Regions from separate parts of the Bradyrhizobium sp. LTSPM299 genome, predicted to be linked through region 4. Evidence: predicted binding sites of a transcription regulator. Region 4 holds the regulator's gene; each other region holds the start of a gene.
The links. The regulator PhoB, encoded in region 4, activates phosphate uptake and scavenging genes when phosphate is short. The targets are predictions, from matches to a motif close to TGTCATNNANCTGTCAT.
Positions count from the first base shown of each region.

Region 1 (3,465 bases), on a different contig from region 4:
GACCTCGACCGTCGGCATCGGCCCGCGCGCGGCCGGCGGCTTTGGCCTGACCGTCGACCTCGCCGTCTCCCTGCCCGGCCTTCCCCACGCCGAGGCCGAGGCCCTGGTCGAGAAGGCCCACCAGGTGTGCCCCTACTCGAACGCGACCCGCGGCAATATCGACGTCAAGCTGACCGTCGTCTAAGTCAAGGCCGATCTCGGAAATCCATTACACGGAATGGCCCGCCCCACGGCGGGCCATTTGCGTTGCGGCGGCATGTGCCTTTGCACGCCAGCCCATTGCTGGCGCTAGCGAACACCGTTAGCTCTGGGACCCCTAATTGACGATCCCATCTGAGCGAAGGTTGCTTCCATGAATACCCCAGCGGCTTTGGGCGCGATGACCGGACTGCGCGTGATCGATCTGACGCGCGTGCTCGGCGGCCCCTACTGCACCCAGATCCTGGCCGACCACGGCGCCGACGTGATCAAGGTCGAACCGCCCGCCGGCGATGAAGTCCGCGACTGGGGCCCTCCGTTCCACGAGGAGGACGCCGCCTATTTCGTCGGCATCAACCGCAATAAGCGCTCGATCGGCCTCGATCTCGCCTCCGAGGGCGGCCGCGCCGTGCTGATGAAGATGCTCGAAACCGCCGACGTGCTGATCGAGAACTTCAAGCCGGGTACCCTCGACAAATGGGGCATCGGCAACGACGTACTGCGCGCCAAATTTCCGCGACTCGTGCATTGCCGCATCTCCGGCTTCGGCGCCGACGGCCCGCGCGGCGGCAATCCCGGCTATGACGCGATCATCCAGGCGATGACCGGCATGATCGCTGCGACCGGCTCGCCCGAGAGCGGACCGATGCGGATTGGCGTGCCGCTGGTCGACATCACCACCGGGCTCTATGCGGCGATCGGCATCCTGATGGCGCTGTCGGAGCGGCAGCGCTCGGGTCTCGGCCAATTCCTCGAGACCACGCTGTATGAGACCGGCCTTGCGATCATGCATCCGCACACCGCGAATTATTTCATGCATGGCAAGCCGCCGTCGCTGACCGGCAACGAGCATCCCAACCTCGTGCCTTACGCGATCTTCCCGACCAGGACCGACAACATCTTCATCGGCGTCGGCAATGACGGCACCTTCCGCAAGCTCGCCAAGGAGATCGGCAAGCCCGAGCTCGGCACTGATCCGCGCTTTGCCCGCAACAAGGACCGCATCGCCAACCGCGACGCGCTGCGCGCCGAGTTGGCCGCCGTGTTCAGCCAGCACGAGGCCGAGCCGCTGTGCAATCGCCTGCTCGCCGCGGGCCTGCCGGCAGGGCCGGTGCAGAAGATCGACCAGGCGCTGACCAACCCGCACACCATCCATCGCGGCGACGTCATCGAAAAGGATTGGTACAAGGGCGTCGCCTCGCCGATCCGGCTCGAGCGCACCAAGCCGAGCCTGCGCCGCACGCCGCCGAAGTTCAGCCAGCACTCCGCGGAAGTGCTCGGCGAGTTCGGCTACTCGAAGGACGAGATCAACGCCCTGGTCGACAAGGGCGTGGTCTGCCCCACGCGCAAGCGCTGATCGCACCTCTGATGCGGCGCAGCGTCACCCCTGACGTTGCGCCGCACGCGCGCGGCCGCAAGCTCCACTTTTTTACCGCTTCCCACCGACCTCGCTTCCCCCCTACGATCGGCTGGCTTATACGGTCATTTGAACGTCATCCGGCGCTGCTAGGCGCAACGGCTTATCGATGGCGATCCCAAGGGAGGAATTTTTGATGGGTTTTCGGCAATTTGGCGCTGCGGCAGCGGTCGCGGTCACACTGGCATTCGGCGCCTCGCCCGCGCTGGCCGTCACGGAAATCCAGTGGTGGCATGCGATGACCGGCGCCAATAACGACGTCATCGTCAAGCTCGCCAACGACTTCAATGCCGCACAGAGCGATTACAAGGTCGTCCCGACCTACAAGGGCAGCTATCCCGATACGATGAACGCCGGCATTGCCGCGTTTCGCGCCGGCAGCGCGCCGCACATCATGCAGGTGTTCGAGGTCGGCACCGCGACCATGATGGCCGCTACCGGCGCCGTCAAACCGGTCTACAAGCTGATGGCCGACGCCGGCGAGAAGTTCGATCCCGGCAACTATCTGCCCGCGATCACCGGCTACTATTCGACCTCAAAGGGCGAGATGCTGTCGTTCCCCTTCAACTCGTCGTCGACGGTGATGTGGGTCAATCTCGACGCGTTCAAGAAGGCCAACATCGCCGAGATTCCGAAGACCTGGCCGGAGGTGTTCGATGACGCCAAGAAGCTGAAGGCGGCCGGCTATGCCACCTGCGGCTTCTCCGGATCCTGGGTCACCTGGGTCAATCTCGAGCAGCTCTCGGCCTGGCACAACGTGCCGCTCGCCAGCAAGGCCAACGGTCTCGACGGCTTCGACACGGTGCTCGAATTCAACGGCCCGCTGCAGGTCAAGCATCTCGAGAACCTGATCGAGCTGCAAAAGGACAAGACCTACGACTACGCCGGCCGCACCAACACCGGCGAGGGCCGCTTCACTTCCGGTGAATGCCCGATCTACCTGACCTCGTCGTCGTTCTTCGGCAACGTCAAGGCGCAGGCAAAGTTCAACTTCACCGCGGCGCCGATGCCCATTTATCCCGACGTCAAGGGCGCGCCGCAGAACTCGATCATCGGCGGCGCCTCGCTCTGGGTGATGGGCGGCAAGTCGGCCGAGGAATACAAGGGCGTGGCGAAATTCCTGACCTTCCTGTCGGACACCGACCGTCAGGTCTGGATCCACAAGGCCTCGGGCTATCTGCCGATCACCAAGGCCGCCTATGCCAAGGCCAAGGAAGAGGGCTTCTACAAGGACCAGCCCTATCTCGAGACCCCGCTGCTCGAGCTGACCAACAAGGAGCCGACCGAGAATTCCCGCGGTCTGCGCCTCGGCAACATGGTGCAGCTGCGCGATATGTGGTCGGAGGAAATCGAGCAGGCGCTGGCCGGCAAGAAGACCGCCAAGCAGGCGCTCGATGCCGCCGTCGAACGCGGCAACCAGATGCTGCGGCAGTTTGAAAAAACCGCCGTTCACTGAGATGACACACTAGACCGATGACCCGGCAGGCCGCATCATGCGGCCTGCCATTTTTCAAGATGTCATGCAAAAGCAATCCGTTTTCCAATCAAAGCTGTTGCCCTACGCGCTGGTTGCCCCGCAGCTCGCGATCGTCCTGATTTTCTTCTACTGGCCGGCCGCGCAGGCCGTGATCCAGTCGTTCCTGCTGCAGGACGCCTTCGGTCTTTCGACGACCTTCGTCTGGTTCGAGAACTATCTCGAACTGTTCAAAGACGCGGCCTATTTCGAAGCGATCGTCAGAACCTTCGCGTTCTCGTTTGCGATCGCCTTCTCGTCGCTGTCCTTTGCGCTGCTGCTCGCGGTCATGGCCGACAAGCCGCTGCGCGGCGTCACGCTCTACCGCACGCTCCTG
Region 1 covers NZ_JYMU01000007.1:205,899-209,363, forward strand. The annotation lists gene UP10_RS05420 (organic hydroperoxide resistance protein) at 1-184, shown strand, start outside; gene UP10_RS05425 (CaiB/BaiF CoA transferase family protein) at 353-1,555, shown strand; gene ugpB (sn-glycerol-3-phosphate ABC transporter substrate-binding protein UgpB) at 1,752-3,071, shown strand; gene ugpA (sn-glycerol-3-phosphate ABC transporter permease UgpA) at 3,136-3,465, shown strand, end outside.
Region 1: ugpB (sn-glycerol-3-phosphate ABC transporter substrate-binding protein UgpB) is a predicted target of PhoB. The motif match lies at 1,679-1,695, and genes of this name have one in related genera.

Region 2 (3,465 bases), on a different contig from region 4:
GGCGCAGAAACCCTGCATCGGCGTCAGTTTGGTAATCCGCAGCCCCATGGTGCGAACGATGCGCCAGCCACCCATCAGGGTGCCGAGCGCCATCGCGCTCTGGCAGGCCAGCACCACCCAGAACGGGATATAGAAGGTACCGCCGATATGGCCCTGCGAATAGAGCAGCACGGCGATGATGCCCATTGTCTTCTGCGCGTCGTTGCCGCCATGGCCGAGCGAATAGAGCGAGGCGGAGGCGAATTGCAGGATCCGGAAGGCGCGGTCGACCGCGAACGGCGTCGAGCGCACCGACAGCCATGACACGATCGCGACCAGCACCAGCGCCAGCAGGAACCCTACCACCGGCGACAGTACGATCGCGAGCAGCGTCAAGGTGAGCCCGCTCCACACCGCCGCTGAAATCCCCGCCTTCGCCATGCCGGCCCCGACCAGTCCGCCGATCAGCGCGTGCGAACTCGACGAGGGGATGCCGAGCGCCCAGGTGATCAGATTCCAGACGATCGCGCCGACCAGTGCCGCGAAGATCACGGCCGAGTCCACGACCGCCGGGTCGATGATCCCGGTGCCGATGGTGTTGGCGACGTGGGTTCCGAACACCGCGAAGGCGACGAAATTGAAGAACGCGGCCCAGAACACCGCATATTGCGGCCGCAGCACCCGGGTCGAGACGATGGTCGCAATCGAGTTCGCGGCGTCGTGCAGGCCGTTCAGGAAATCGAACAGCAGCGCGACCGCGATCAGGATGACCAGGACCGGAAGACCCAGCGTGGCGTCCAATTGATGGCCCTGCCCTAGACTTGTTCAATGACGATGGAATTGATTTCGTTGGCGACGTCGTCGAAGCGATCGGCCACCTTCTCGAGATGATCGTAGATCTCCGCGCCGACGATGAAATCCATCGTGTTGGCGTCACGGTGCTTCAGGAACAGTTCCTTCAATCCGATGTCGTGGAGGTCATCGACCCGGCCCTCGAGCTTGGTCAGTTCCTCGGTGATCTGGGTCAGCACCGTGACGTTCTGGCCGATCGACTGCATCAGTGGCAGCGCGCGGACGACCAGGTTGGCGCATTCGACGATCAGGCTGCCCATCTCGCGCATCGGCGGTTCGAACGTCCGCACCTCGAACAGCACGACCGCCTTCGCGCTCTGCTGCATCTGGTCGACGGCATCGTCCATCGCAGTGATCAGGTTCTTGATGTCGATGCGGTCGAACGGCGTGATGAAGGTGCGGCGGACCGCGGTCAAAACCTCGCGGGTGATGTTGTCGGCGTCGTTCTCGAACTGGTTGACGCGCTGGCAATACACCGGCGTGTCCTCGCCACCCTTCAGCATCCCCTGCAGCGCCAGCGAGCACTGCAAAGCGGTTTGGGCGTGCCGGGCGAACAGGTCGAAAAACCGCTCTTCTTTGGGCAGAAAGGAGCGAAACCAGCGCAGCATGGGGATGAGTTCCATTGTTCCGGGATGGCGTCCAACGCCGTCACAGAACTGTCATAGAACATTTCGGGAGGGAAACATCCCATGCCGCCCGCCGGAACGGGCGGCATCCACCGCTTTGTCAGTCCCTCAATGACCCGCCGGCCGGGCCCTGCCCTACAGCGACCGCCGGAAGAAATGTGCGATCTCGCCGATGATGCCACGGCGGAAGGTCAGCACGCAGACCACGAAGACCGCCCCCTGGATCACCGTCACCCATTGCCCGAGGCCGGACAGGTATTGCTGCATGGCGACAATGATGAAAGCGCCAACCACCGGGCCAAACACGGTGCCGAGCCCGCCGACCAGCGTCATCAGCACGATCTGCCCGGACATCGCCACTTCAACGTCGGTCAACGATGCATTTTGTGCGACGAATACCTTCAGCGAGCCGGCCAATCCTGCCAGCGTTCCCGATAGGATATAGGCGAGCAGCTTGTACTGATCGGTCTTGTAGCCGAGCGAGACCGCGCGCGGTTCATTCTCCCGGATCGATTTGAGGACTTCGCCAAACGGCGAGTTGATGGTCCGATAGATCAGGAGGAAGCCGCCGAGGAATCCCGCCAACACGACGTAGTAGAGCACCGTCGGCTTGGAGAGGTCGAAGACGCCGAACAGACGGCCCTGCGGGATGCCCTGGATGCCGTCTTCGCCGTGGGTGAAGGGCGCCTGCAGATAGATGAAGTACAGCAGCTGCGACAGCGCCAGCGTGATCATCGCAAAGTAGATGCCCTGGCGGCGAATGGCTACCAGCCCAGTGATGACGCCAAGTGCTGCGGCGGCCGCCGCACCGGCCAATATTCCAAGTTCGGGCGAAAGACCCCAGACTTTCAGGGCGTGCGCCGTGACATAGCCGGCGGTACCGAGAAACATGGCATGGCCGAACGACAACAATCCGCCGTAGCCGATCAGGAGATTGAAGGCGCAGGCGAGCAGCGCAAAGCACAGCGCCTGCATGACGAAGAACGGGTAGATGCCGGTCAACGGCACGATCGCGAGCATCGCGGTCATGACGCCAAACGCGATCATCTCGTCATGGACGGCGCGCGAGGTCGCCGGAATTGAATCGTCAGTCATCGCCGTCATGTCAGGCCGCCCGTCCCGTTAGTCCTGTGGGCTTCACCAGCAGCACCAGCACCATCAGCACGAAGACCACGGTGTTGGAGGCTTCCGGATAGAAGTATTTCGTCAGTCCCTCGATCACGCCGAGCGCAAAGCCGGTGATGATCGATCCCATGATCGAGCCCATGCCGCCGATCACCACCACCGCGAACACCACAATGATGACGTTTTCGCCCATCAGCGGCCGCACCTGGTTGATCGGCGCCGACAGCACGCCGGCCAGCGCGGCGAGCCCAACGCCGAGCCCGTAGGTCAGCGTGATCATGCGCGGCACGTTGATGCCGAAGGCGCGAACCAGCGTCGGATTTTCGGTCGCGGCGCGCAGGTAGGCGCCGAGCCGGGTGCGTTCGATCAGGTACCAGGTCCCGATACAGACAATGAGCGAGAAGATCACGACCCAGGCGCGATAGATCGGCAGGTACATGAAGCCAAGGTTCATGCCGCCCTTGAGTACATCGGGGATCGAATAGGGCAGACCGGAGGAGCCGAAGTAATTCTGAAACACGCCCTGGATGATCAGCGCCAGCCCGAAGGTCAGGAGCAGTCCGTAGAGATGATCGAGGCCGGCCAGCCATTGCAGCATGGTCCGCTCCAGGATCATGCCGAAGATGCCGACGATAACAGGCGCGATAAGCAGCGCCCACCAGTAATTGATGCCGCCCAGATTGAGCAGGAAATACGCCACGAAGGCGCCCATCATGTAGAGCGCGCCATGCGCGAAATTGATGATGTTGAGCATGCCGAAGATCACGGCGAGCCCCAGACTGAGCAGCGCGTAGAACGAGCCGTTGATCAGTCCCACCAGAAGCTGTGCGTAGAGAGCCTGCATCGATTTTAGCTTTCGCGAGCTAGATGAAACCCGCCGGTC
Region 2 covers NZ_JYMU01000038.1:74,334-77,798, reverse strand. The annotation lists gene UP10_RS19980 (inorganic phosphate transporter) at 1-780, opposite strand, end outside; gene UP10_RS19975 (DUF47 domain-containing protein) at 795-1,439, opposite strand; gene UP10_RS19970 (branched-chain amino acid ABC transporter permease) at 1,593-2,561, opposite strand; gene UP10_RS19965 (branched-chain amino acid ABC transporter permease) at 2,563-3,426, opposite strand.
Region 2: UP10_RS19975 (DUF47 domain-containing protein) is a predicted target of PhoB. The motif match lies at 1,478-1,494, and genes of this name have one in related genera.

Region 3 (3,465 bases), on a different contig from region 4:
GCGACATCCGGGATCATCACACGGTCAGGCACGAACGGCTCGAAGAACCAGCGCCGCTCAGCCCGCGTCTCCTTCTCCTCGAACTCGCGCTTGACCGCGCGGATCTTCTTGCGCAGTTCGATGCCGAGCCGGATCGTGTCGTCCCACAGGACTTCGCCGGAGCGGCCCTTCATCATCTGCGCGCCGACGTCGAGCGAGGCAAAGATCGGATAGAACGGCGAGGTCGAGGCGTGCTGCATGAAGCTTTCGTTGAAGCGGCGATGCTCGACGCGGCGCTTCTGGCCCTTGATGTGGCGGTCGCGGATGTGGATCTGCGAGGCCTGCGAGAAGCTCGCGAGCTGCTTGTGGGTCGATTGCGTTGCGATGATTCCGGGCGCCTCGGGGCCCAGATCAGAGAGGCCCATCGCGAAGCGGCCGGCATAAATCGGATGGAATTTCATGAAGCCGGCCCAGGCCTCGTCGAACAGGATGTAGTCGCAGAGATGGCCGATGCGCTTGAGGATCATCTCGGCAGAGTGGATGGTGCCGTCATAGGTGCACTGCTCGACCACCGCGACGCGGAACGGCCGCGGCTTCTTCCAGGCGTTCTCGTCCTTGACCAGCGGGTGCTTGCGGATGCCGTCGCGTAATGCGCCTTCCTCGAGCAGGTCCCAGCGCATCGGGCCGATCAGGCCCCAGGCGTTGCGCACCGTCGGCACATAGACCGGGATGCCGCCGCCGATCAGCAGCGCGCCATGGTGGGCGGCCTTGTGGTTGTTGCGGTCGAACAGTACGAGATCGCCGTCGGTGACCAGCGAGCCGAGCGCGACCTTGTTGGAGGTCGAGGTGCCGTTGAGCACAAAATAGGTCTTCTCGGCGCCGAAGATCTTGGCGGCCTCTTTTTGCGCCCGCAGCGCCGGCCCCTCATGGGTGAGGAGGTCGCCGAGGTCGAGCACGGAATTGTCGAGGTCGTCGCGAAAGACCGCTTCGCCGAGATGCTCAACGAACACCCGCCCGATCGGGCTGCGGCTGTAGAACACGCCGCCATTATGGCCCGGGCAGGTCCAGAGCTGGTTGCCTTCCTCGGCATAGTCGACCAGGGCGCCGAAGAACGGCGTCTTCAGATTCTCGGCATATTGCTTGAGCCTGGAGATCAGGTTCTTGGCGATGAAGGGCGGGGTCTCCTCGGACAGGAACACGTAGCCGTCGATGAAATCCAGCACCTCGACCGGCAAATCCTCGAACCGCTTGCGGCGGATCAAGAGGATGATCGGAAAATCGAGGCCGCGCCGCCGCATCAGATTGATCAGCGCCGCGGTCTTGCCCTCCAGTCCCTTCTTGCCCCAGTCGACCACCATGCAGCCGATCGCAGCATCGGTCTGCACGGCGATCTCGGCATCTTCCAGCTTGCGGGCCCGCACCACTTCGAAGCCGGAGCGCTCGATTTCGGCGATGATCTGGTTGAAGCGGATGCCTTCGAGGTCGTCGGATTCGAACACCGGCGCGGCGAACAGGAAGTTGAAGCGTTTGAAATAGTCCATGCGTGTTCTCGAACTGGTCCGGCAGAACCTGTCGGGATAATTCATGACAAAGAGATGACAGTGGAGGCGGGGCCGATGGTCGTCACCCCGAGCGGGATTTCGGGGCGGCGCGCGACGATTTTGGCAGCGGTCTCCACCCGAGAGCCTGAGGCGGCGCGGGAGAGACCGTTGCCTGCACCCCTGTGTTGCGTCCTGGCCGCCGCTGAGTGGCAGGTTCTGCCGGCAACGCACGACGGCCGACCCGGAGCCGTCCACGGCCTGGGGCCAAGCGCCGGAGGCGATAACGTGGTCGGTTTTTAACTTGAGTTTGAACGCAACCTGTTATTGTATCTCGCAATCGATGCTCGCTGGCCATTTGGCGGATCGTGCCGAAACCGCAGATTTTGAATTGCTGAAAACTCCATATACGAGGAGGGAGCCATGTCCCGCGCGTTCGGAGATCCCGATCTAACTCCTGATAATTTCAGCAGCTTCAGCAAGCAGCAAATCGACGCCGACTCGGCGGCCAAAGGCCTCGAGCAACTCGAACCATTCCCGGCGGCCAGAAGCACCACTCCGATGGAGCTGTCGTCGGTGATCGGTGCCGACCTCGTGCAGAAAATCGAGAAGGCCGGCAAGATCACCTTTCATTCGGTAGGTGATACCGGCGGAATTCACAGCCCGGAATTCCAGTTTGCCGTGGCCGACGCAATGGCCGAAGACCTCTCAGGCGGAGCCGCCTTCTGGTATCATTTGGGCGACGTGGTCTATTATTTCGGTGAGGACCAATACTACTTCTCGCAGTTCTACGATCCATACCGCAATTACAATGCGCCGATCTTTGCCGTTCCAGGCAATCACGATGGAGCCATCTACACGGGCGAAACCGCCAAGTCACTGGCGCCCTTCATCGCCAACTTCTGCACCAGCCAACCCACGCGAAGTTCGGATAGCCAGGGCGCGGTTCGAACCACCATGGATCAACCGGGGGTGTACTTCACCCTGAACGCTCCTTTCGTGAAGTTCATCGGTCTCTATTCGAATACGAGCGAGGGCGGCACCGAGGGCGTCATTGCAAATCCAAAGGTCGGCAACGCCCAGTTGACGTTCTTGAAGCAGCAGCTGGCCGCCGCGAAAGCCGAACGAGATAAAAACCAGGGGCGCGCGCTGGTCATCGTGACGCACCACCCACCATTTACAGGCAGTCCCACGCATGTGCCGAGTCCGGCCATGCTCAAGCAAATCGACGACGCCTGCGAGGCTGCCGGAATTCAGCCGGACTTGTATCTCTCCGGCCACGCCCATCTGTATGAGCGATACACCCGAACGGTTGGTAAGAAGCAGATCCCCTATCTCGTCGCCGGAATGGGGGGCTACTACAATTTACCGGGTTTGAAGCCGCCGAACCGTCGTCCGCCTTCACAGACGACTCCGCAATCCGGCACTGATGCGAGCGGCAATCCGCTCAGGCTGGACGTCTACAACGACAACACCTTCGGGTTTCTGCGTTTGACCGTGTCGCCGACCTCGATAGCCGGTGTGTTTGTGACCGTGGACCCGCCGTCAGGCAAAACCGGCGTTGGCGACAGCTTCACGGTCAACTTGCAGGCCAACACCGTTTCTAACGGTGGATCAAGCGGGACGTCGAGCACGCAAGCAGGAAAGCCTTCGGCATCCTCCAAGGCCAAACGCACTCCTGCCAAGCCAGCACGGAAGGCCGGCGTCAAAGCTGCGAAAGCGAAGCCCAAGCCGCACGCCGCGAAGAAACGGAGGCGCTGACGTCGCTTCTAAATCAGCGGAACCGGAGCGGCGAGGGTCAGATAGCCATTGTCACCCCGCCACCGGCACCAGCCCGTGGCGCAGCATCGTCTCCTTCATCCTGGCCGGACGGGCGCGCCGGCGGCCATCAGTGCCGCGATCTCCCTGAAGTATTGCGGCCCGAGCACTCCGGGGCTCAGCATGCACA
Region 3 covers NZ_JYMU01000006.1:386,727-390,191, reverse strand. The annotation lists gene UP10_RS02970 (Orn/Lys/Arg family decarboxylase) at 1-1,520, opposite strand, end outside; gene UP10_RS02965 (metallophosphoesterase family protein) at 1,941-3,278, shown strand; gene UP10_RS02960 (cupin domain-containing protein) at 3,374-3,465, opposite strand, start outside.
Region 3: UP10_RS02970 (Orn/Lys/Arg family decarboxylase) is a predicted target of PhoB. The motif match lies at 1,564-1,580, and genes of this name have one in related genera.

Region 4 (3,465 bases):
CCCCTTGGAGAAGTGATAATGGCGGACCAGCTTGATCACGCCCTCCATCGCCTCCGCGCCGGAATTGCAGAAGAACACGAAGTCGGCGAAGCTCTGCTCGCAAAGCCGCGCGGCGAGCTTCTCGCCGTCCGGGCTCTTGAACAGGTTCGACATGTGCCAGAGCTTCGTCGCCTGCTCCTGCAGCGCCGCGACCAGATGCGGGTGCGCGTGCCCAAGGGCGTTCACCGCGACACCGGAGGTGAAGTCGAGATAGCGGTCGCCATTGGTTGCGATCAACCAGGCGCCCTCACCGCGCTCGAAGCCGAGATCGACCCTGGCGAAGACGGGAAGCAGATGCGACGCTGCGCTGTTGGTCATGACCATCACTGACGGGTTTGAGGCCGACAATTGCCGCGCGCCTTGACGCCAACACGACAACAGCCAGCTTCGGAAAACAAAACGTGCCGCCTTTTCGGGCGGCACGTACGGGCATTCTATGCTGCGGGCAGTAACTGTCAATCGCCGGAAGCGGCCTTCCTGCGGTCCGAATCGAGCGCAATCCGGAGCATTCCGGTGCGGTGGAAAAGTGGAATTGCAATGCATAAGTGTGGGAACATGTGGACGCGCGACCGCGGACTCTTGCGCCAGAGTCACGCCATATTGTAGCGTTTGGGCTGTCGGGTACGACATCTCGTGCGGTAGTACTGGACCCCTTAAGTAGCCTTTCGTTCTGCGTAGACGTTCGGGCGCATAGGCGTGCCCGGCGAGGGCCAAGGGATTCTGACCGCAGGAGTTTTTCGAGATTTGGCTCGCAGCACCGCTCCAAGGATTGGCCGGTGCTAGGCGAAGGGATGAATGTGATGACTGTATTGACCTGGTCCGACGATCGCGTCGAGCAGCTGAAGAAGCTCTGGGAATCCGGCCTGTCCGCCAGCCAGATCGCGGCGGAACTTGGCAATGTGACGCGAAATGCCGTGATCGGCAAAGTGCACCGGCTCGGCCTGTCCGGCCGTGCCAAGGCGCCTTCCGCGGCCGCGCCGCGGCAACGCAAGGCACGTCCGGCGCAGCATATGATGCGGGTGGCGCGCCCGGTGTCGCGCGGCAACACCGCGCTGGCCCACGCCTTCGAGGTCGAGATGGAGGCCGATCCGGTCACCTACGACAACGTCGTGCCGATGAGCCAGCGGCTGTCGCTGCTCGAGCTGAACGAGGCAACCTGCCATTGGCCGGTCGGCGATCCGTCGAGCCCGGATTTCTTCTTCTGCGGCGGCAAGGCGCTCGGCGGCCTGCCCTATTGCGCACATCACTCGCGCATCGCCTACCAGCCGGCGAATGATCGCCGGCGGCCGGCGCCCAAGCCGACGCGGTAGGTAAGCCGACTCCATCCACGGCGTCATCCCGGCGAAAGCCGGGATCCATAACGACCGACGCGAGTGGTTGTGCCCCGCTGGGGCTCCAGCGTATTCCAACAATCAAGATTTGTGGTTATGGGCCCCGGCTTTCGCCGGGACGACAATTGTGAAAGCTCGCGCGGCCTTACTGCTGCGGCTCGGCCTTGGCAAAACGGTCATCCAGCGCGTAGCCCGCGCCGCGCACGGTGCGGATCGGATCCTGCTCGCGGCCCGGATTGAGCAGCTTGCGCAAACGGCCGATATGCACGTCGACGGTGCGCTCGTCGATATAGATGTCGCGGCCCCAGACGCTGTCGAGCAATTGCTCGCGGCTGAACACGCGGCCGGGATGCTCAAGGAAGAACTCGAGCAGCCGATACTCGGTCGGGCCGAGATCGATCGGCCGGCCGGAGCGCGCGACGCGGCGCTTCTCGCGATCGAGCTCGATGTCGCCATAGGTCAGCACGGTCGCAAGCCGCTCCGGGCTTGCCCGGCGCAGCAGGCCCTTCACCCGCGCCAACAGCTCCGGCACCGAGAACGGCTTGACGATGTAGTCGTCGGCGCCGGTGGCAAGGCCCCGTACCCGCTCGCTCTCCTCGCCGCGCGCGGTCAGCATGATGATCGGCAGCTGCTTGGTCTCGGGCCGCGCCCGCAGGCGGCGGCACAGTTCGATGCCGGAGAGGCCCGGCAGCATCCAGTCCAGCACCACGAGATCGGGAATGCGCTCCTTCAGCCGCGTGTCGGCGTCGTCGCCGCGGCCGACCGTCTCGACGTCATAGCCTTCCGCGTCGAGGTTGTAGCGCAACAACGTCGTCAGCGCTTCTTCGTCTTCGACCACCAGAATGCGTGCGCTCATCGCTTTGTGTTCTCTCTCTCTGTCTTGATCCGTTGCCCTGACGCGAACCGAAATTAACTGCCCGGAACCGTGGTGGCGAAATTGGTCATGTCGCCCTTCGGACGCTTGTCCATGATTTGCTGGCCTTCGATCATGTAGAAGACGGTTTCCGCGATGTTGGTGGCGTGGTCGCCGATCCGCTCGATGTTCTTGGCGCAGAACATCAGATGGATGCAGAACGAGATGTTGCGCGGATCTTCCATCATGTAGGTCAGCAGTTCGCGGAACAGCGAGGTGCAGATCGCGTCGACCTCCTCGTCGCCCTTCCAGACCGCCATCGCCGCCGGCAGATCGTGCGCCGCATAGGCGTCGAGCACCGACTTGACCTGCGACAGCACGAGATCGGTCATGTGCTCCAGGCCGCGGATCAGCTTGAGCGGCTGGAAATCGCTCTCCAGCGCCGCGACGCGCTTGCCCATGTTCTTGGCGAGGTCGCCGATCCGCTCGAGGTCGGTGGCCACGCGCATCGCGCCGACGATCTCGCGCAGATCAATCGCCATCGGCTGGCGGCGCGCGATGGTCAGAACCGCGCGTTCCTCGATGACGCGCTGCAGGCTGTCGATCTCGATGTCGGCGGCGACGACACGCTTGCCGAGCGCGACGTCGCGGCGGATCAACGCATCGACCGACTCGGTGATCATGCGCTCGACCAGGCCGCCCATCTCGGCGACCAGGCGGGTGAGTTCCTGCAGGTCGCTGTCGAACGCCTTGGCGGTATGTTCAGAAGCCATGTGTTATCTCCTCAACCGAACCGGCCGGTGATGTAATCCTGGGTACGTCGATCGCTCGGCGAGGTGAAGATCTTGTTGGTGTCGTCGAACTCGATCAGTTCGCCGAGATACATGAAGGCGGTCTTGTCGGAGACGCGCGCCGCCTGCTGCATGTTGTGGGTGACGATCGCGATCGTGTAGTCCTCGGACAGCTCCTGGATCAGCTCCTCGACCTTGGCGGTCGAGATCGGATCGAGCGCCGAGCACGGCTCGTCGAACAGGATCACTTCGGGCCGCACCGCAACCGTGCGCGCGATGCACAGGCGCTGCTGCTGGCCGCCGGAGAGCGAGAGGCCCGAGGCGTTCAGCTTGTCCTTGACCTCGTTCCACAGCGCGCCGCCGCGCAGCGCCTTCTCGACGCGGTCGTCCATCTCGGACTTCGAAATCTTCTCGTAGAGGCGGATGCCGAAGGCGATGTTCTCGTAGATCG
Region 4 covers NZ_JYMU01000058.1:14,410-17,874, forward strand. The annotation lists gene UP10_RS29135 (aspartate aminotransferase family protein) at 1-357, opposite strand, end outside; gene UP10_RS29140 (GcrA family cell cycle regulator) at 840-1,349, shown strand; gene phoB (phosphate regulon transcriptional regulator PhoB) at 1,516-2,226, opposite strand; gene phoU (phosphate signaling complex protein PhoU) at 2,280-2,996, opposite strand; gene pstB (phosphate ABC transporter ATP-binding protein PstB) at 3,008-3,465, opposite strand, start outside.